3 regions of the Ruminococcus sp. N15.MGS-57 genome follow, and region 3 is predicted to be linked to each of the others. Evidence: predicted binding sites of a transcription regulator. Region 3 holds the regulator's gene; each other region holds the start of a gene.
The links. The regulator Rex, encoded in region 3, represses fermentation and respiration genes when NADH is low (regulators of the CRP and FNR family bind a similar motif). The targets are predictions, from matches to a motif close to ATTGTTAANNNNTTAACAAT.

Region 1 (6,993 bases), on a different contig from region 3:
TCCCAAAGAAGCTCGCCAACGCAAACGATAGGCTTAAGACCAGCTGCAAGAGCTGCCTTTGTTCTCTTGTTTACTGTTTCGTCTGTTTCACCGAAATACTGTCTTCTCTCAGAGTGACCGATAACAACGTACTCAACGCCAAGCTCAACGAGCATATCTGCTGAGATCTCGCCTGTGAAAGCGCCGCTCTTCTCAAAGTGAACGTTCTCTGCACCGATCTTTACGTTTGAACCTGCTGTTGCGTTGATAGCAGTTTCAAGGTTTGTGAAAGGAACGCAAGCGATAACTTCTACCTTGCCCTCAGCGTTTGCAACAAGTGGCTTGATAGCTTCGAGAAGCTCCTTAGCCTCAGGTCTTGTCTTGTTCATTTTCCAGTTTCCTGCAATAATTGCTTTTCTTACAGCTTTTTTCATGATAAAAAACTCCTTTATTTTTTATAGGGAACAGAAAAACTGTTCCTGCTAGTTTTCCAAGTCTATTATACAACATTCACTCGTATTTGTCAACTAATTAACAAAGGCTTGGACTTATTTTATCTGTTTTTTACAGCTTGTCTATAAGCATGACCACACCGAAAACGCCAAGCAGGACACCGATAGCGATAGCCGCATAGCCAAAGGGCGTTTTCTCCTCTTTTTCCTCGGCTTCCTTTTCCTCCTCAGTGACTTCTACCTTTGATTTTTCATCGTCAAGGTAAAATTCCTGTGGGTTTGCGGGGTTATACTTTATGTCTATCATATCGCCCTTTTCATAGCCGTTGTCTGTGACTATTTGTGTATACTTCTCGCCGTCTATGGTATAGCCTATTTTCCATTCGGTAAAAACTCTGTCCTCACCGCCGTTGAAATCAGGCATTGTGGTCTTGACTTTCTGCAAGGCTTTTGCCTGAGTTGGTTCGTAGTGATCCTCCTCAGGGATATTATATTCCTGCTCAGGGAAAAAGCGATAGCCCTGCAAGGCTTTTATACCGAAATAGATAAGTCCAATGCCTGTGAGCAGAAGAATTATTCCGCCTATGCCCTGCCAGCCTAATCCGCTTTTTGCAAGTAGTGTTATTTCATTCATTTTTACTACCTCGATTTCTGCATAAAAAAGGGACAGGCAAAACCTGCCTGCCCCTAGCTTATAGCCTAGTAAGATATATTACTTGTCAGCGATTACGTCGATACCTGGGAGAACCTTGCCCTCGAGGTATTCAAGTGAAGCTCCGCCGCCTGTTGAGATGTGTGACATCTTATCAGCAAAGCCAAGCTGGATAACTGCTGCTGCTGAGTCGCCGCCGCCGATGATAGTTGTAGCGTCTGTTTCAGCAAGTGCCTTTGCAACTGCGATTGTACCCTTTGCAAGTGTTGGGTTCTCGAACACGCCCATAGGACCATTCCAAACAACTGTCTTTGCAGACTTAACAGCCTCGCCGAAGAGAGCCTGTGTCTTTGTGCCTATATCAAGGCCTTCCTTGTCAGCTGGGATCTTGTCAGAATCAACAACTTCTACATCGATAGGAGCGTCGATAGGATCAGGGAAACCTGCTGCAACTGTTGTGTCGATAGGGAGAAGAAGCTTCTTGCCGAGCTTTTCAGCCTTTGCCATCATTTCCTTGCAGTAGTCGATCTTTGTATCGTCAACGAGGGAAAGACCAACTTCCTTGCCCTGTGCCTTAAGGAATGTATATGCCATACCGCCGCCGATGATAAGTGTATCGCACTTCTCGAGGAGGTTTGAGATAACGTTGAGCTTATCTGCTACCTTTGCGCCGCCGAGGATAGCAACGAATGGTCTAACAGGTGTTTCAACTGCATTTCCGAGATAGTTGATCTCTTTCTGCATGAGGTAACCAACTGCTGTTTCCTTAACGAACTTTGTAACGCCAGCTGTAGAAGCATGAGCTCTGTGAGCTGAACCGAAAGCGTCCATTACAAATACTTCGTCGTCAACGAGGTCAGCAAGTTCCTTAGCGAAAGCTTCGCCGTTCTTTGTTTCCTCTGCGCCTCTGAATCTTGTGTTCTCAAGAACAACGATATCACCGTCAGCCATTTCAGCAACTGCCTTCTTAGCGTTGTCGCCAACTACTGTATCGTCAGCAGCGAATGTTACCTTTGTTTCAGGAAGAAGCTCTGCAAGTCTTGCAGCAGCAGGAGCAAGTGAGAACTTAGCCTCTGGGCCGTTCTTTGGCTTGCCAAGATGTGAACACAGAACTACCTTGCCGCCGTCAGCTACCAGCTTCTTGATAGTTGGGAGAGCAGCTGTTATTCTGTTATCGTTTGTAATAACGCCGTCCTTAAGAGGAACGTTAAAGTCAACTCTTACGAGTACCTTTTTGCCCTTTACATTAATGTCATCAACAGTAACTTTGTTTAAACCTGCCATTTTAAAGACACCTCTCAATTTAATTTTTTAATTCACGTTGTTAAAAAACTAACAACCTTACCTTTATTATATAACATACCGTCATAAAAATCAAGTATTTTTTTATAATTTTTACCCTGATTTTATAACTTTAGGCTTTTAAAGTGCGTCCACCCTTATCTCTCCGTTGTCAGCGGATATTGCCACGGCGGACACCGCTCCCTCGCCCTTGTCTATAAGCAGTTCGGCTATCTTATCCTCAACCTCGTTTCTTATGACACGGCGGATATCTCTTGCACCAAGCTTCTGACCGTATGCCTTATGTGCGATAGTTTTCAGAGCTTCATCTGTATATCTCAAGCTGATATGTTTCTCCTCCAGCGGCGACTTCATCTCGTCCAGCATAAGACCTGCTATGCCTGCGTAATTCTCCTCTGTGAGCGGATTGAACACAACTATCTCGTCTATTCTTCCAAGAAACTCAGGTCTCAGGAAATCTCTCAGTGCTTTCATTGCTTTATCCTTGGCGATATCACTGTCGGTCTTATTGAAGCCCACACCTGTATCTCTATCAGTCGAACCTGCGTTTGATGTCATGACGATAACTGTATTCTCAAATGAAACACTTCTGCCCTGCGAATCGTTGATACGTCCCTCGTCAAGTATCTGGAGAAGTATGTTCATAACGTCAGGGTGAGCCTTTTCTATCTCGTCAAAAAGTACCACTGAATATGGTCTGCGGCGCACCTTTTCGGTAAGCTGACCTGCTTCATCAAAGCCTACATATCCCGGAGGTGAGCCGATAAGCTTTGATACTGAGTGCTTCTCCATATACTCGGTCATGTCAACTCTGATAAGCGGTTCGGTGGCGTCAAAAAGCTCTTCTCCAAGGACTTTCACAAGCTCTGTTTTTCCAACGCCTGTTGGGCCGACGAAAATAAATGAAGCCGGTCTGCGACGTTTTGAAAGCTGAACCCTTGTACGCTTTATTGCCTTTGCGACCTTATCAACGGCTTCGTCCTGGCCGATAACACGCTTTGAAAGGGCTTCTTTCAGATGCTTTATCTTGTCATACTCGGTCTGAGCTATTTTATTGGCAGGGATACCTGTCCAAAGCTCTATTACCTTTGAGATATCTTCCTCTGTTACCTGAACGTTTTTGAGGGTCTCCTCAACTTCTTTGAGCCTGTTCTGTATTCTCAGTATCTCGCCCTTTTCCTTTGCGATTATCTCATAGTCAGGTTCTGACTTCTGCTCGTAATCCTCAACGAGCTTTTCATGCTTTTTTAGTTCCTCGTTAAGTGCGTCGAACTCTTCTATTTCAGGTGTTCTGATACTTGTGCAGGCGCAGGCTTCGTCAAGAAGATCTATCGCCTTGTCAGGGAGAAATCTGTCGTTGATATATCTTTCAGAAAGCACTGCACACTCTCTGAGCATATCGTCTGATATCTTTACTCTATGGAAATTTTCGTAATACTGCTTTATGCCTTTGAGAACTGTGATTGTGTCCTCAACTGTCGGCTCGGAAACTGTTACAGGCTGGAAACGTCTTTCAAGTGCAGAGTCCTTTTCGATATACTTTCTGTACTCCTTGAAAGTCGTTGCGCCTATTACCTGTATCTCGCCTCTTGAAAGGGACGGTTTCAGAATATTAGCGGCGTTCATCGTTCCCTCATTGTCGCCTGTGCCAACAAGGGTATGCACCTCGTCTATAAAGAGGATAACATTGCCCTGCTCTTTTACTTCCTCTACAAGTCCTTTACAACGGCTCTCGAACTGTCCTCTGAACTGAGTGCCTGCAACAAGTGCGGTAAGGTCGAGGAGGTAAAGCTCCTTATCCTTGATATGGAACGGCACATCTCCGGCAACTATCCTCTGTGCGATACCCTCGGCAATGGCTGTTTTACCAACGCCAGGTTCGCCTATAAGGCATGGGTTGTTCTTCTGACGTCTTGACAGGATATGGATAACTCTTGATATCTCCTTATCTCTGCCCACAACATTATCAAGCTTGCCCTCTCTTGCTTTCTGAGTAAGATTAGTGCAATAGTTGTTGAGAAATTTAAGCTTTTTCTTTTTATCCTTTGGCTTGTTCTCTCCGCCATCATCGGTGGCTTTAGGCATACCTCCTGCGAGGTTGCTGAAAAGATTGGCTGCGTCACCGCCGAAAAGATTGCTCAGGAAGTTCGTTCCGCCCGGCTCAAAATCGTCCCCGTCGGAAGCCTCCATAAGCTGATTTGACATTGCTTCAAGGTCATCGTCTGAGATGCCCATTGCCTTCATATAATCGTCCACCTGCGAAATGCCAAGCTCCTTAGCACAAACAAGGCAAAGTCCCTCGTTCTTCTTGTGCTGAGGATCCTTGGCGTTCATCTGTGAGATGAACACCACAGCAGGACGCTTTTTACATCTTGAACACATTAACATTTTTATTTGCTCCTTTCCTTACTGATACACCTTACGGTAATCATTTATACAGAATATCAAAGAAGTAACTGAACAGATAGGTATTTTCAAAAACAGCGCTGTTGAACTTTGGAAGCTTGTTCTCGGTAGCATTTATCACAGTGCAGACCATAAAGGCTATCAACACCAGATACAGACCACCTTTGCAAAGACCAAGCGCCATGCCTGCGAAACGGTTTGCCGCTGTCAGACCTGCCATTCGGGTAAAAACTCCAGACAGACGCAGGATAAGCCTTATGACTATCTCCATAAGCACATACATCATCATGAACACGCAAAGCCTTATAAAAGTCAGGGCGATCGGCCGGAAAATGTTCTTTTCCAGATACTCAGCACCAGTTCTGCCACCCTCAGAGAGAGCCTTGACGGCTTCGTCTATCTGCTCGGCAGTGAACTTCACCGCCTTAGACAGACTTTTTCCAAGCTTATTGCCCTCCAGCTTTTCGCTGAGCTTTTGGGGCATAACGCTGTGGATATACTCTGAAAGCTCTTCGCCCTTTTGCTGAGCGGTATCAAGGTCTGTTCCCTTTGAAACAAGCAGCTTTTCGGTATTCTCCGCAAGAGTGCCTGCCCCTGACAGGACGTTTTTTATCTCCTCATCTGAAAGGTCGATATCAACGCCCTCGTTTTTCAGTTCATTGCTCACAAGCTTTGAAAGGTCCGTCTGTTCAGCAGCGTTTTCAAGGCCCGTTATAAGCTGCGTTTTGAAATATTTGTTATATACATTTTCAGCCGACATATTGGCTATAAGAAAAGCCACAAGAACGGCTGCCACTGTTCCGAGCATTGTGATGACATATCTCACAAAGCCCTTACAGTATCCTGTCAGAGCGGTCACGATAAGGATCATTATAACTGCTCCGTCAAAAAAATATGCCATATTTTCCTGCCTTTCGTCAGGTCTCGAAAGCTATTTTGTTTATCTCATGCAGACCTAGAAAATAAACGCTGTCATTGATGTAAACAAAGTCAAGATACTCAGAGGACACTGCCGCTGTTGCAAGTAGATTTCCTGCACTATCATAGGCTTCTATATTATCCTCGCCGAGAAGGATCACCTTCTTGTTCTCTGCGGCCATTTTCTTAGGCTTGCCACTTTGAGTATAAACAACGCTATCAGGCTTATCTCCGTCAGAGTCCGAACGGAACACCGCAAGAGTTCCTGTTTTACGCTGTATGCCATCGAATGCTACTGCGGCAGTGGTATCTGTCAGGGCATAGTCTGAAAGCTCCTCTGGATATTCATACTGCATAAGTATTTTACCATTGCTGTCAAGCTTGTAGAAGCAGGTATCGCCCACTACCCAATAATCGCCGTTATCGTTTCGCTGAACGGCAACTGCGAGAGTTTCAAGCTGTTCGCTCTTCATCTTCTCCTCTGTGCTGTCAAAGGTCACATAATAGATGACCGAGCGTAACGCTCCGCCACTGCTAGAAAATGTTGAGATACAGCAGCCGCTTCCGTCCTTATCAAAGCTTATATCAAGTATTCTTCGTGAGCTTGACCACTGATATATCTCTGCTCCCGAGGAGTCATAAACTGTCAGCACTGCGGCATATTTCTCAGTCTGGGTGACCACTGCAACTGTGCTGTCAGGGGCTATCTCCGCCAAAAGTATAGACTGGTCTATATCCTTTGAGAGCAGCTCGCCCTTTTTATTCAACACTCTGAAAGAATTTCCACCGTTATCGTAAACAAGCACACGCTTTCCAGATGTTCTTACAACAGGGTTTGCAAAGTTATGAGAATTATCCGATATCTTATTGCCAGACTCGTCATAAAAAGCAATGTTCCTGTCGTCAACTCGAACTATACCGTCGGAAAGCTGTTTTATAACGTTGACAGAGCTTTCATCAAAGGTCAGCGGGAAATTTCCGCTTTGCTTTTTGCCGTCGTTCACTATAGTGGCATGAGGTCTGTCCAAAATGCCCTCAAGCTTCGGCACCCACACTCCTCTTGAAGCGTAAACGCCAACTCCGAAAGCGACCACCACTGCTATGGCGGCTATCTTCTTATAGAGCTTTTTGTTTTTCTCTTTCTTTCTTGCCGCTCTTATATCAGTGACGTTGGATATCTCCTCGTCAGACCTCTCTGCTTTCTCGGCCTTTTTCTCTTTTCTGCTTTTATGCTCGGATTTTTCCTCTTTGCTTTCTGAAGCCTGCTCTTTATTTTCACCGCCT
Region 2 (6,993 bases), on a different contig from region 3:
CTTCCTACATACTCGTTGTAGTCGATAGCGGAAACAAGATACTGCATTGGACCCTCAGTATCTACCTCTGGTGCAGGGATATAGCTGAGTATCTCGTCAAAGAGAGGTATCATATCCTTGCCCTCTTCATCAGGTGAGTGAGTAGCTGTACCTGCTCTGCCTGAGCAATAAAGAATAGGGCTGTCAAGCTGCTCGTCAGTAGCGTCAAGATCCATGAGAAGCTCGAGAACTTCGTCGCCTACCTCGTTAAGACGAGCGTCAGGTCTGTCTATCTTATTGATAACGATGATTATTTTATGACCAAGCTCAAGTGCTTTCTGAAGCACAAATCTTGTCTGTGGCATTGGACCCTCGGCTGCGTCCACAAGCAGTATAACACCGTTTACCATTTTAAGAACACGCTCTACCTCACCACCGAAATCAGCATGGCCTGGGGTGTCGATAACGTTTATCTTAACGTCCTTATACTTGATAGAAGTATTCTTTGCAAGGATAGTGATTCCTCTCTCACGCTCGATATCGTTTGAATCCATGACTCTTTCTTCTACAGCCTGATTTTCTCTGAAAGTACCGCTCTGCTTGAGCATCTGGTCTACAAGGGTAGTCTTACCGTGGTCAACGTGGGCAATAATAGCAACATTTCTTAAATCTTCTCTAATCATACATACTCCTCCGATTTATCAAGACACAGCAAAGCGAATGCTTTCTGTAACGATTTGCTTAATATATTTCGCAAAAATTATAAACAATAAAAATTATAAATATATTTTCTCCCATCAAAGGAAAGAAAATCGTAATTTTTCACAAAAAGCCTATAAAACACAAAAGCACCTTGCGAAATTTTCCGCAAGGTAACTTTCCTAATTGAGAATTATAGCACATTTTTGCCGATTTGTCAAGAAAAAAGTATCATTCACAGGTTACGCCTTGTATGGTGTGCCTTAGATTAAATGATTTATGTTTTTGGCTGTTTTACACAATATTGCGTCACTAATATTTTACACAAAAATAGTTGAAATCGTGGCATAAAAGTTATATAATATTAATAATCAAAGATATAACTTTGATAACAGAGATCATATATTTTGAAAGGCGGAATAATCAAATGGCTAACAGAATGATACTTAATGAAACTTCATATTTCGGTGCAGGCTCGATCAGCGAGATAGTTACAGAGGCAAAGAAGAGAGCTTTTAAAAAGGCTCTTGTTGTAACAGACCCTGACCTTATCAAATTTAACGTTGCAAAGAACGTTACAGATCTTTTGGAGGAAGCAGGACTTGCTTATGATATATTCTCTCAGGTAAAGGCTAACCCTACTGTAAAGGTAGTAAAGGCTGGTATCGAAGCTTTCAAGGCAGCAGATGCTGACTATCTTATCGCTATCGGCGGCGGCTCATCAATGGACACTGCAAAGGCTATCGGTATCATCATAAACAACCCTGAATATGCTGACGTTACTTCTCTTGAGGGCGCTATTGACACAAAGAACCCTTGCGTTCCTATAATCGCAGTTCCTACAACAGCAGGCACAGCCGCAGAGGTAACTATCAACTATGTTATCACAGACGAGGAGAAGAAGAGAAAGTTCGTTTGCGTTGACCCTCATGATATCCCGGTAGTTGCTATAATCGACGCAAAGATGATGTCATCAATGCCTAAGGGACTTACAGCTTCAACAGGTATGGACGCTCTTACACACGCTATCGAGGGCTACACAACACTTGGCGCTTGGGAGCTTACAGACATGATGCACCTTAAAGCAATAGAGATAATCTCACGTTCACTGAGAAAGGCTGTTGAGAATGACCCACAGGGCAGAGAAGATATGGCTCTCGGTCAGTATATCGCAGGCATGGGCTTCTCAAACGTTGGTCTTGGCGTTGTTCACGGCATGGCTCACCCGCTCGGTGCATTCTATGACACACCTCATGGTATCGCAAATGCAGTTCTTCTTCCGTATGTAATGGAGTACAACGCTGAATACACAGGCGAAAAGTTCAAGTACATCGCAGAAGCAATGGGCATTGACACAACAGGCATGAGCCAGGCTGAATACAGAGCAGCCGCAGTAAACGCAGTTAAGCAGCTTTCAAAGGACGTTGGAATCCCTGAGAAGCTCCACGAGATAGGCGTTAAGGAAGAGGATCTTCAGGCTTTGAGCGAATCTGCATTCGCAGACGTATGCACAGGAGGAAATCCAAGACCTTGCACAGTTGAGTCTATCCTCGGCATTTATAAGACAGCATTCTAATTCAAAAATCTTTTATCTGCCCTCGGTTTTCGGGGGCAGATTTTTATTGCCCGAAAAGAATATTTATGGTATAATACATTTAAAGTGAGTTTTAAGTTCATAGGTTATCATATATCGTAAGATATTATACTGACTTATAGGGAGGAATTTTAATGAGATTACTTCTTGCTGAGGACGAGGTGGAGCTTGCAAATGCGCTTTCGGCAGTGCTTAAACACAAAAACTATTCTGTTGACGCTGTTTACAACGGCATCGACGCATACAACTATGCAATTGCACAGGATTATGACGGCATAATACTTGACATTATGATGCCTGGTATGGACGGCATACAGGTGCTTACAAAACTCCGTGAAAAGGGTATCGACTCCCCTGTTCTGCTGCTCACTGCAAAGTCTGATATTGACGATAGGATAACCGGACTTGATTCGGGTGCTGACGATTATCTTACAAAGCCATTTGCAATGGGCGAGCTTCTTGCGAGAATAAGGGCAATGACACGCCGCCGCACTGAGTTTGCACCCTCTACCCTTACTTTTGGAAACGTTTCTCTCAACAGGCAGAGCTTTGAGCTTTCAGGTCCTAACGGCTCTCAGAAGCTTGGCAACAAAGAGTTTCAAATGATAGAAGCCCTTATGCTAAATCACGGCACGCTTATTTCCACAGAGCGTTTCATGGAAAAGATATGGGGCTATGACTCTGACGCTGAGATAAACGTGGTGTGGGTATATATTTCATATTTGCGTAAAAAGCTTGGTCTTATCGGTGCAGATATCGAAATAAAAGCCACAAGAGGCGTGGGCTACACACTAGAGGAAAAGCATAATGATTAAGCGTTTACAGCGGAAATTCGTTGTTATCGCCGCTGTGTGCCTTCTTATCGTAGAGTTTACCATAATAGGCGGCATAAATGGAGTGAACATCTATCAGACCAACAAGAATGCAGACGATCTGCTGAACATAATAATCGAAAATGACGGCAGATTTCCTGAGTTCGACCCCAAGGGCATGAAACATGACAAGCCGCAGGATAATTCAGACAGCGCCTCTCCCCCTGAGAGCAAAAAGCCTGATAAGCACAGAGGCTTTAACGAGGAAACTAAGTATCAGACAAGGTATTTTGTTGTATATGCCGACAGCAATGGCGAAATAACCAAGGTAGATACAGGACACGTTGCGGCGGTGTCAAGTTCGCAGGCTATAGAATACGGCAAAAGCGTTCTTGACAGCGGCAAGACTTCAGGCACGTCAGGAAACTACCGCTACAAAACAGGCGACACCGACAAAGGCAAGATAATAGTTTTCATGGACTGCCGCAGTGACAGTGCCACCAAAAATCGCTTTTTGCTGGTGTCGTGCGCTATAGGTGCGGCAGGATATATACTTGTATGTCTGCTTATCATAATCTTCTCAAAGCGTGCCATAAGACCTGTTGTGGAAAGCTTTGAAAAGCAAAAGCAGTTCATCACCGACGCAGGGCACGAGATAAAAACGCCGCTGGCCATAATCTCCGCAAACACGGAAGTTCTTGAAATGGTGTCAGAGCCAAACCAGTGGACGGTGAGCATAAAAAATCAGATAACAAGGCTAAACGGTCTGCTAAAAGAGCTTTTAAGCCTTGCAAAAATGGAGGAGGAAAAGCCTGCTCTTACCATGGCTGATTTCAATATCTCTGACGCTGTTTATGACGCCGCTTCGCCTTTTACTACCCTTGCGGAAACAAAGGGCAAAAAGCTCACCATTGATGTTGCCAACGGACTTTCCTATCACGGCGACGAGGGTGCGATAAGACAGCTTGTTTCTATCCTCACGGAAAATGCAGTAAAATATGCTGACGAGGATGGCGAGATAATAGTAAAGCTTTTCACTTCTCATAATGGCAAGGAAACAGACCTAGAAGTTTCAAACACCTGCAAAGAACCACCGCAAGGCGACCTAACAAAACTTTTTGACAGATTTTATCGTGACGACAGCTCACGTTCTCGGTCAAAAGGCGAGAAAAAGGGTGGCTACGGCATTGGGCTTTCTATTGCACAGGCAATAGTCAGGTCGCACAAAAGCAAGATATCATGCAAAGCCGAAAACGGCATGATGATATTTACAGCACAGCTTAAATAACTGCAAAGCAGAGTTGGTCACCAGCCGCTCTGCTTTTTTATAATATGACATTTGTCACATGAAGATGTGACTTTGCTCACTAGCTTTTTGGCGGATAGTATTGTATAATGATAATACAAACTAAGGGAGGTTTTTCTTATGGCTGAAACTGTAGTAAAAATAGACAATTTGGTAAAAAGATACAAGGAGCTTATTGCTCTTGACCACTTTGATCTTGAAATAAAAAAAGGCGAGGTCTTCGGACTTCTCGGTCCTAACGGTTCGGGTAAGACCACCACGATAAACTGCCTGCTCTCACTGTTGGCATACGATAAGGGCGACATCGAGATATTCGGTGAAAAAATGTCCCCTGTGAACTATGGGGTAAAAAAGCGTATTGGCGTTATAATGCAGAATGTTGCGGTTTTTGACGAGCTGACTGTGTATGAGAACATTGACTATTTTTGTGGGCTTTACATCACCGACAAAGCCACACGAAAGAAATATGTTGACGATGCCATAGCTTTTGTGGGGCTTGAGGACTTCGTGAAGTTCCACCCTAAAAAGCTTTCAGGCGGTCTGCTCAGACGACTTAACATTGCCTGTGGTATCGCACACAAGCCTGAGCTTATCATACTCGACGAGCCGACAGTTGCTGTTGACCCACAATCAAGAAACAAGATACTGGAGGGCATTTTACAGCTCAACCGTGAGGGTGCGACTATAATTTACACCTCCCACTACATGGAGGAAGTCGAGCAGATATGCACCCGTATCGCCATAATGGATAAGGGCAGTAAAATAGCCGAGGGTACTACAGAGGAACTCAAACGCATGATAAAGAACACCGAAACTATCACCGCCGAGATACTCCAGCTTCCTGAAAACGTCCGTGAACAAATAGAAGCTTTGGAACACGTTTATAATGTTTCCTATGCCGACAACAAGCTCGTTGCACGCTGTACAGGGGGACGGCACAATCTTATTGAGATACTGAAAATATTGCAGGAAAATCAGGTGGGCTTCGGCAGCGTTTATTCTGAGCAGCCTACCCTCAATGACGTTTTCCTTGAAATAACCGGCAAAGCTCTCAGGGATAAGGAGTGATAGAATGTTCTCACACATATTCAAATACGAATTTAAAAGCTGTCTGCGTCAAAAAGCCATACTCTTCTGGCTCATAGCCTTTCCTATAATACTGGGTTGCTTTTTTAAGATGGCGTTTTCAGGAATATACGAAAAAGATGTTGTATTCAATGCGATACCTGTTGCGGTGACAAATATAGAAGAAAACGATATCCTTAAACAGGTGCTTGAACAGATAACAGATAGTGATGAGGCTCTTTTCAAGGTGACGTATACAGACATTGACAAGGCAGAAGAAATGCTTAAAAGCGAGGATATAAAAGGCATTATAAAGGCTTCCGACCTCTCCCTTGAGTTTGGCTCAACAGGTATCCAGCAGACCATTGTAAAGACTTTCATACAGCAATACAAAACTCAGGAAAAGATAATAACCGACACTGCAAAGAACGCTCCGCAAAAGCTTGATAAGGTCATAGCTTCCCTTTCTGAGAAGATAAGCCCAAATGAGGATATACCTCTCCACGGCAATCCTGACATAACGATACAGTTTTTCTATAATCTCCTTGCCATGACGGCACTTTTCGGCTCGATGTCAGGTCTGTTCGTGGCACAGGAAAATCAGGGCGACCTGTCTGCACTTGGCGCAAGACGTTGCTGTTCTCCAGTGAACAAGCTTACAAGCATAACGGCAACACTCCTTGCTTTTCATGTGGTGGAAATGATATGCATGGTGATATCAGTGACGTTCCTGAGATTTGTGCTTAAAGTGGATTTCGGCAGTAAGCTCCCCCTTGTTTACCTTGCCGCAGTGCTAGGCGGAATAATGGGAATATCCATGGGATTTTTCGTTGGCTCTTTCCGCATAAAAGAGGGTTTAAAAATGTCTGTAGTCATGGCGGTATCAATGACCTGCTGTTTCTTCAGCGGTCTTATGTCAAACACCATGAAAGGCACTGTTGCAGAGCATTGCCCGATATTCAATGAAATAAACCCTGCCGCAGTTATCTCAGACAGCTTCTATTGTCTTAATCTCTACGAAGATTACAGGCGGTTCACAGTAAAGATAATTTCAATGGCGATATACACAGTGCTGTTCACCCTTGGTGGATATGTTCTTACAAGGAGGCGTAAATATGCAAGTCTTTAAGACCTTTATGAAAATACTCAAAACAAGGCTTACGTCTGCTATATTATATCTCGTCATATTTATGGTCATAGCAGTAATAATGGCGGATACTGCAAAAGATAACAATGACTATGAGGACTATAAAATGTCCATATCTGTCATTGACCGTGACAACAGTGCCGAAAGCAAGCGTTTGCAGGACTTTATATTCAGCGGCAACAAAAAGGTGGAGCTTGCAGATGATGAAGACGAGGTCATCGACGCCGTTTATTATCAGCGTGCCAACTATGTTCTGTATATAAACAAGGGCTTTGGCGACAAGATAAACGCAGGGGATTTTGACGGACTTTTTGAGAATTTCAAAATGCCCTCCAGCTACGGCGGACAGCTTTTTGAAAGCAGGCTTGACGGCTATCTTTCAAGCGTAAAG
Region 3 (6,993 bases):
AAAATGTACAACAATAATAAAGTATTCCTATCATATATGTATGATTTCACAAAAATCATTTATAACTATTGACATTTCCATAAAATCATGTATAATAAAAGCATACTAATCATATCGACTTGATATGAATTGAAAGTGAGGAGCTTAAATTGTCAAAGATTAATAAGCGAATGCAGCGATGTTGACACTGGAACTATCACAGTAATATATCTTAATTGGAGTTGTCAGCTATGTATATAGAATTAAAAAACATTAATAAAAGCTTTGGCGATTTTAAAGCTTCGGATAACGTAAGTTTCGGTATTGAAAAGGGAAAGCTTATCGGTCTGCTTGGACCGAGCGGCAGCGGTAAAACAACTATCCTGCGTATGCTTGCAGGTTTGGAAAAACAGGATAGCGGCGATATTATTATAGATGGTAAAAATGTCAACAAACTTCCATCAAATGAAAGAGGTATCGGATTTGTTTTTCAAAGCTATGCGCTCTTCCCTTTTATGACAGTTTACGATAATATAGCTTATGGTCTGAAGGTTCAGAAAAAAGATAAGAAGTTTATCAAACAACGTGTGGCTGAGCTTCTTGAACTTGTTGGCTTGCCTGACGTTGGCAAGCGTTATCCTGACCAGCTCAGCGGAGGTCAAAGGCAGCGTATCGCTCTTGCAAGAGCACTAGCACCTCAGCCTGAACTCCTTCTACTTGACGAACCTTTTGCAGCTATCGACGCAAAGGTAAGAAAAGAACTGAGAACATGGCTTCGTGATACAATTGATAAAATAGGCATAACTAGCATTTTCGTTACACACGATCAGGACGAAGCAATAGAGGTCGCAGACGAAATTGTTATCACAAACAAAGGCAGAGTTGAGCAGATAGGCAATCCAGTTGAGATATACCTTGAACCTAAAACTCCTTTTGTTGCTCAGTTTATCGGTCAGTCCGCAGTTATCGAGGACTACAGCAAGCTCAAAGGCTTTGAAACAGCAGAGGGCAAGACTTCAGCTATAATCAGACCTGAGTTTATCGAGATAAACAAATTTGAAGACAGCGAGTATCATCAGTTTGAAAGCTCAATGGAGGATGCCGTTGTGGAAGAAGTTTCATTCAGAGGAAACGCCTTTGAGGTTAAAGCTTCCATAGACGGTATCTCAGTAACAGGCAGATATCCGCTGAACGCTTCCCGTCTGAAAAAAGGTGATAAGGTAAAAGTACTTATCAAGAAGCTTTACACTATTGATGAAAACACGACAAATATTCTCGTAAACAAAGCTCTTGATGACTCAGAGCTGTACTATATTTAATAAGGAGGACATTAAAATGAAAAATAATAAAATAAAGTCCTCTGCTATACAGAAGATACTAAAATGTGGCATCATATCATGGGTAGCAATAATTGCCCTTTGGGGAATAGGATCTTTGAAATATGATGAATATTTTCTTCCAAGCCCAAAGGAAACGATCGACAGCATGGAGGAACTTATCAAAGACGGAACTCTTTGGAGTGACATTGTTGCAAGCGTCGGAAGAGTAATAAAAGGCTGGCTACTTTCAATAATTTTTGCTGTTCCTATGGGTCTTATTGTAGGAAATTTCAGACCTGTACGCTGGCTCGTTGAACCTATACTTAGCTTTTTCAGATTTGTGCCTGCTATTGCATTGACGACACTCTTTCTAATGTGGTTCGGAGTAGGCGAAGAATCAAAAGTAGCACTTATTTTCTACGCATCATTCTTCCCTATGTTCGTAAACACTATAGCGGGTGTGGCTTCAACTGATAAGCAGCTCGTGGAAGCAGCTTCCTGCATGGGGGCAAAAAAAGCAAGAGTTTTTTTCACAGTAGTTGTACCATCAGCGGTATCTAATATCTACACTGGAATAAGACTAGGACTTAGCTCAGCTATCATCTGTGTTGTGGCAGCTGAAATGCTGGTCGGCAGTGATGGCCTTGGTTATCTTATAAACAGCTCGAAGCTTTATTACAAAACAAGCTGGGCTTTTGCAGGAATCGTCACACTTGCTGTGATTGGCTTTGCTGCTGACAGGATCCTGCAGTTTATTGGCAAGAAAAAACTTAAACACTTTGACGTAAAATAATTAATTTAACAGGAGAGATTTAAAAATGAACATAAAAAAGATAATCGCAATAATAGCATCGACAGCATTGACAGTAACTCTTCTTGCATCATGCGGTAGTTCATCAAGCGGAAAAACCGCAAAGAAGGTTACCAAAGACGGTAAAGAGCTTAGCGTTTTGAGAGTTGCGAACATGACAGGTCAGCCAGATCAGTATGCCGACTATATCGGTATGGAGCAAGGAATATTTGAGAAATATGGTATATCTCTCGAAACATCAGAATACGCTGCCGGCATTAACACAGTTGACGCTATTGCAACAGGCACAGCAGATACAGGACTGCTTGCAGATTTTGCTGCTGTAAACAGAATTGGAAATACTCTCGATAACACTAATCTTGTGATTTTTTCAGATCTAAGTTCTAGCGTTTCATATAATGGTGGCCTTTTTGTTGCACCAAAATACAAAGATGATCTTGATGCTTTAGATGAAAGTGAAGGATGGATAACTTCTATTGGAACAGTTTCAGAATACTTCAACTGGCAGGCTCAGACTTATTTAGGACTTGACCCGTCAAAGCAGAAAAACGTCAACACAGATTCCATATCAACTCAGATAGCAGTTGCACATAACGGTGAGGCATCAGCCGCTATCGTTACAGGCTCAGCTATAAAAAAATATGAAGCAGAGGGCTGGACTCAGATCGCATCTGCAAAAGATATAGGGATAAACGTATCTGCTTATCTTATAACATCAAGCGACTTTGCAAAGAACAATACTGAAACTCTTACGAACTATCTTAAAGCACTTGATGAAAGCGTTAAATACATAAATGACAACTTAGATGAGTCGGCTGAAAAAATATCAAAGAAATATGGAATCGAACCAGATGATTTCAAAACAAACTGGGAACAGTACAGTATTAAACTGGGACTTTCTGAGGAAGCTGCATCTCATCTTGATGAAATAAATAAGTGGGCGTATGAGAATGGTAAATATCCAAACAGTTACAACATAAGGGATTTTTATTATCCAGACTCAGCAAAAAAAGCATTTTCAGATAACGTTACGGCAGACCTGACAAAAGCAGACAAATAAACAAGGAGGAATCAGATATGGGTTATCCAAGCATTTATCCAACAGGAGTTACAATATACAACAAAGAAAAAGCCTACAGCGGTTATACGATCTTCCCGTCCGCTAAAGGTGCTCTGCTCATAGATATGAATGGCAATGAAGTTAAGCTTTGGGCTGGACTGGGAGGATTTCCTAACAAAATACTCCCAGGCGGATATGTAATGGGCACAACAGGAGCAAGAGGAGGTAAATATGCATATCAGGATCAACTTGATCTTGTTCAGGTAGACTGGGACGGTCATATCGTATGGAAATTCGACAAAACTGAACTTGTTGCCGACCCTGGTAAAGAACCGGTCTATATGGCTAGACAGCACCATGATTTTCAGCGTGAGGGCAGCACTGTGGGTTACTATTATCCAAATGGTGAGCCAAAGACAGACAGTGGCAATACACTTATCCTTACTCACGAGAACCTCTACAACCACGATATTTCAGACAAAAGACTTATCGACGATAAGATCATCGAAGTGGATTGGGAAGGCAATATAATTTGGAGCTGGCGTGCAAGCGACCACTTTGATGAGCTTGGCTTTGACGAGGCCGCAAAGAACGCATTGTTCAGAAACCCTGGTCTTCACGGTGAGGCAGGTGGAGATTGGATGCACATAAACAACTTCTCTACCCTTGGCGAAAATAAGTGGTATGACGCAGGCGACAAACGCTTCCACCCAGACAATATCATATTTGACGCAAGAAACTCAAACATACTCGGAATTATCGAGAAATCAACAGGTAAGATAGTATGGCGTGTAGGTCCTAACTTCAACGAAAGCGAAGCCACAAAGAAGCTTGGCTGGATAATTGGTCAGCACCACCTGCACATGATACCAAAGGGACTTCCTGGAGAGGGCGACCTGTTGGTATTCGATAACGGTGGCGAGGGTGGCTACGGCACACCTAACCCTGCTTCCCTCACAGGCGTGAACAATGCACACAGAGATTACTCAAGAGTTCTTCAATTCAATCCTGTTACACTTGAAATAACATGGCAGTACACTCCCCTTGAAGCAGGAAATCTGCTTTTTACTGACGCTTCTAAGTTCTATAGCTCATACATCAGCTCTGCACAGCGACTTCCGAACGGAAACACTCTTATTACGGAAGGTTCAGATGGACATCTTCTTGAGGTCACACCTGACCATGAAATAGTTTGGGAATTTGTAAACCCTTATTTCAAGAATTTTGCTGGAACATTCAAAAGCAACATGATCTACAGAGCTTATCGTGTACCATACGAGTGGATACCACAGCTTGAAAAGCCTGTTGAGACCTCTATCGAGCCTATCGACATTACAAAGTTCAGAGTACTGGGTGCTTCTATTGGCGAGGGCACAGGGCTTGTTACAGCCGTTGACGGGATCGATCCAACAAAAAGAGTTCCTCTCACAGGTTCAGGAAATGAAGAAGATGATGAAGAACGCATCGACTTCTGTGTTGCTTCTGTAAAGAAAAAAGATCTAGAATAAAATTAATGTACATAAGGCAGCTTCTGTAAAACGAGGCTGCTTTTTTTAAGACCGCAGAGAGTTTACAAGTCCTTGACAAAAGAAAAGATTAGTGCTATTATATTATATGATATTGTTATTTATTTATCAATCATGTTTATTAGTAAAGGAAAGTGTAAATATATGTCTAAAGACGGTTCGATATCCGCATCAGTAATAAAACGACTGCCACGTTATTATAGATTTTTAGGTGAGCTTCAAAAAGAAGGACTTGAAAGAATATCTTCAAGGGAGCTTTCTGAGAGAATGAAGCTCACGGCTTCACAAATAAGACAAGACCTTAACTGCTTTGGCGGATTCGGTCAGCAGGGATATGGCTATCACGTTGACGAGCTTAGAATGGAAATAGGCAAGATACTCGGAGTAGACAAACATTTCAAGACCATACTTATCGGTGCAGGAAACCTCGGTAAAGCTATCGCCACACATATTAACTTTGAAACAAGGGGCTGCAATCTCATTGGCATATTTGATATAAACCCTAAGCTCACTGGTGAAGTGGTAGGAAACATACCGATTCGTCACACTAATGATATAGAAAGCTTTTGCGAAGCAAACTCCCCTGTTGTAGCTGTGCTTTGTATACCGAAGGCAAACACTCAGGCTATTGCAGACCAGCTTGTAAATCTTGGTCTGAAAGCGTTCTGGAATTTTTCACATTATGATCTTAGCATCGACTATGAAAACATAGTTGTGGAAAATGTCCATTTGGGTGACAGCCTGCTTACACTTACATATGCAACAAATATCATCACAAGCACTGATACTGACAACAGCGAAGAGATCGAATAAAAAAATCACACCAGAAAATTTTCTGGTGTGATTTTTTTATATAAAGTATTAGCGAACTGTTTTAACCGCGGCTGTTTCAACAACTGCAGCAAGATGGTCGTTAACCTCTTTGCTCTGATAGTACTCAGCAAAAGACTCAGTTACTTGATCTGCCCATGACTCTGTAGATTGAGTTTTAACATCCTCGGTATTGATTTTTTCGGCACTTCCTGTTTCATCATCAAGAACGTAAAGCTTATCTGATGCGACCTCGGCAGCGACAGTTGCCACCTTTGTCAACACATCGTCATTTTTATCATATATAACAAAAATGTAACAATTCTTTTTGTTCACAGTCTTAGTGCCTGTATAACCATAAAGCCTTTTGGTTTTTTCTGCCAAAGGATATATCTCCTTGCAGACATCTACGACCTGATTAAACGAATCAACAGCCTCATCTGGTATCTTTTCAAGAGTGCTTCTGTCAGGGAGTGAAGTAGTTTCGTCTGGCACTTCATCAGTAACCTCTGTCTGAGCTGTCGTTACGTCATTATTTGTAAGATTAACATTATTTTCTGTTTTATTATCGGCATTTTTTCCACAAGCCGGCAAAGCAAACATAGTGCAAACTATAGCAACAGCTATCATTAGCTTTTTCATATTGATCCTCCGAATAACCTCTGTAGTCCTAAATCATTATGTCATATTTCAACAGTTTCACATTATATCACATGAAAATTACTCTGTAAAGGGATTATAAAGAATTGTAACAAAATATCCCGATTATGACGAAACTCATAATCGGGATAAATCATTTTTTAGCTATTTGCACAATAAGAGGTTACAAATTTGTTACAACCTGACGAAAAGACTAATCGTAATCTACAACGTCGATCCACTTCATGAGCAGATCCTTCTCCTCTGGTTTGCCCTTAATGAGCTGTGCTGCTGCAACGATCGGCAACCAAGCCTGTACATACTGCTTAGATGTTCCGCTCTTTACGCAATACTTATCAAGATAAGCCTCAGCAAGATCAGGATTATTAAGGCAGAACAGCAGGTATGTTCTTGCAACGTCAGCAGAAGCATTGCCTTGTCTAGCAGAACCCCAATTGATAACATAAGTACCTTCGTCATTGATGATAACGTTCTTTGGCTCAAAGTTACCATGGCAAAGCTTGATGTGCTTTGGCATTGAATCAAGTCTTGTGAGAAGCTCATACTTCTTTATCTCGTCGATCTGACCAAGAGTCTTGATCTGTCTTGCCATCTTATCTTTCAGCTTTGAAAGAAGTGGCATATACTGAGCGTGTATCTCGCACTGAATGTCGATAAACTGGTTAAGATACGTGTCTTTCTTGTCTGGATTTTCGTCCATAAGCTGCTGAAGAGTCTTACCTTTTATAAAGTCCATTGTTATAGCCCATTTGCCGTCGATAACGGAAACCTCGTGAAGAACAGGCATCTTTATAAAGGAATTGCCAAGTGTTGTTTCAACTCTTGCGT

Region 1: a site for Rex is predicted at 2,404-2,423, ahead of WS40_RS08150 (phosphoglycerate kinase). Genes of this name have one in related genera too.
Region 2: a site for Rex is predicted at 864-883, ahead of fucO (lactaldehyde reductase). Genes of this name have one in related genera too.

The regions. Positions count from the first base shown of each region.
Region 1 is NZ_LARF01000037.1:5,329-12,321, forward strand. Features, by position in the region: gene tpiA (triose-phosphate isomerase) at 1-413, opposite strand, end outside; gene WS40_RS08145 (DUF3592 domain-containing protein) at 544-1,065, opposite strand; gene WS40_RS08150 (phosphoglycerate kinase) at 1,144-2,367, opposite strand; gene WS40_RS08155 (ATP-dependent Clp protease ATP-binding subunit) at 2,506-4,773, opposite strand; gene WS40_RS08160 (CvpA family protein) at 4,814-5,692, opposite strand; gene WS40_RS08165 (DUF5711 family protein) at 5,709-6,993, opposite strand, start outside.
Region 2 is NZ_LARF01000024.1:15,729-22,721, reverse strand. Features, by position in the region: gene typA (translational GTPase TypA) at 1-662, opposite strand, end outside; gene fucO (lactaldehyde reductase) at 1,106-2,254, shown strand; gene WS40_RS06650 (response regulator transcription factor) at 2,407-3,087, shown strand; gene WS40_RS06645 (sensor histidine kinase) at 3,080-4,372, shown strand; gene WS40_RS06640 (ABC transporter ATP-binding protein) at 4,511-5,458, shown strand; gene WS40_RS06635 (ABC transporter permease) at 5,463-6,584, shown strand; gene WS40_RS06630 (ABC transporter permease) at 6,571-6,993, shown strand, end outside.
Region 3 is NZ_LARF01000054.1:1,040-8,032, forward strand. Features, by position in the region: gene WS40_RS09585 (sulfate/molybdate ABC transporter ATP-binding protein) at 231-1,298, shown strand; gene WS40_RS09590 (ABC transporter permease) at 1,315-2,091, shown strand; gene WS40_RS09595 (ABC transporter substrate-binding protein) at 2,117-3,169, shown strand; gene WS40_RS09600 (aryl-sulfate sulfotransferase) at 3,187-4,677, shown strand; gene WS40_RS09605 (redox-sensing transcriptional repressor Rex) at 4,840-5,508, shown strand; gene WS40_RS09610 (hypothetical protein) at 5,557-6,147, opposite strand; gene WS40_RS09615 (phosphotransferase family protein) at 6,359-6,993, opposite strand, start outside.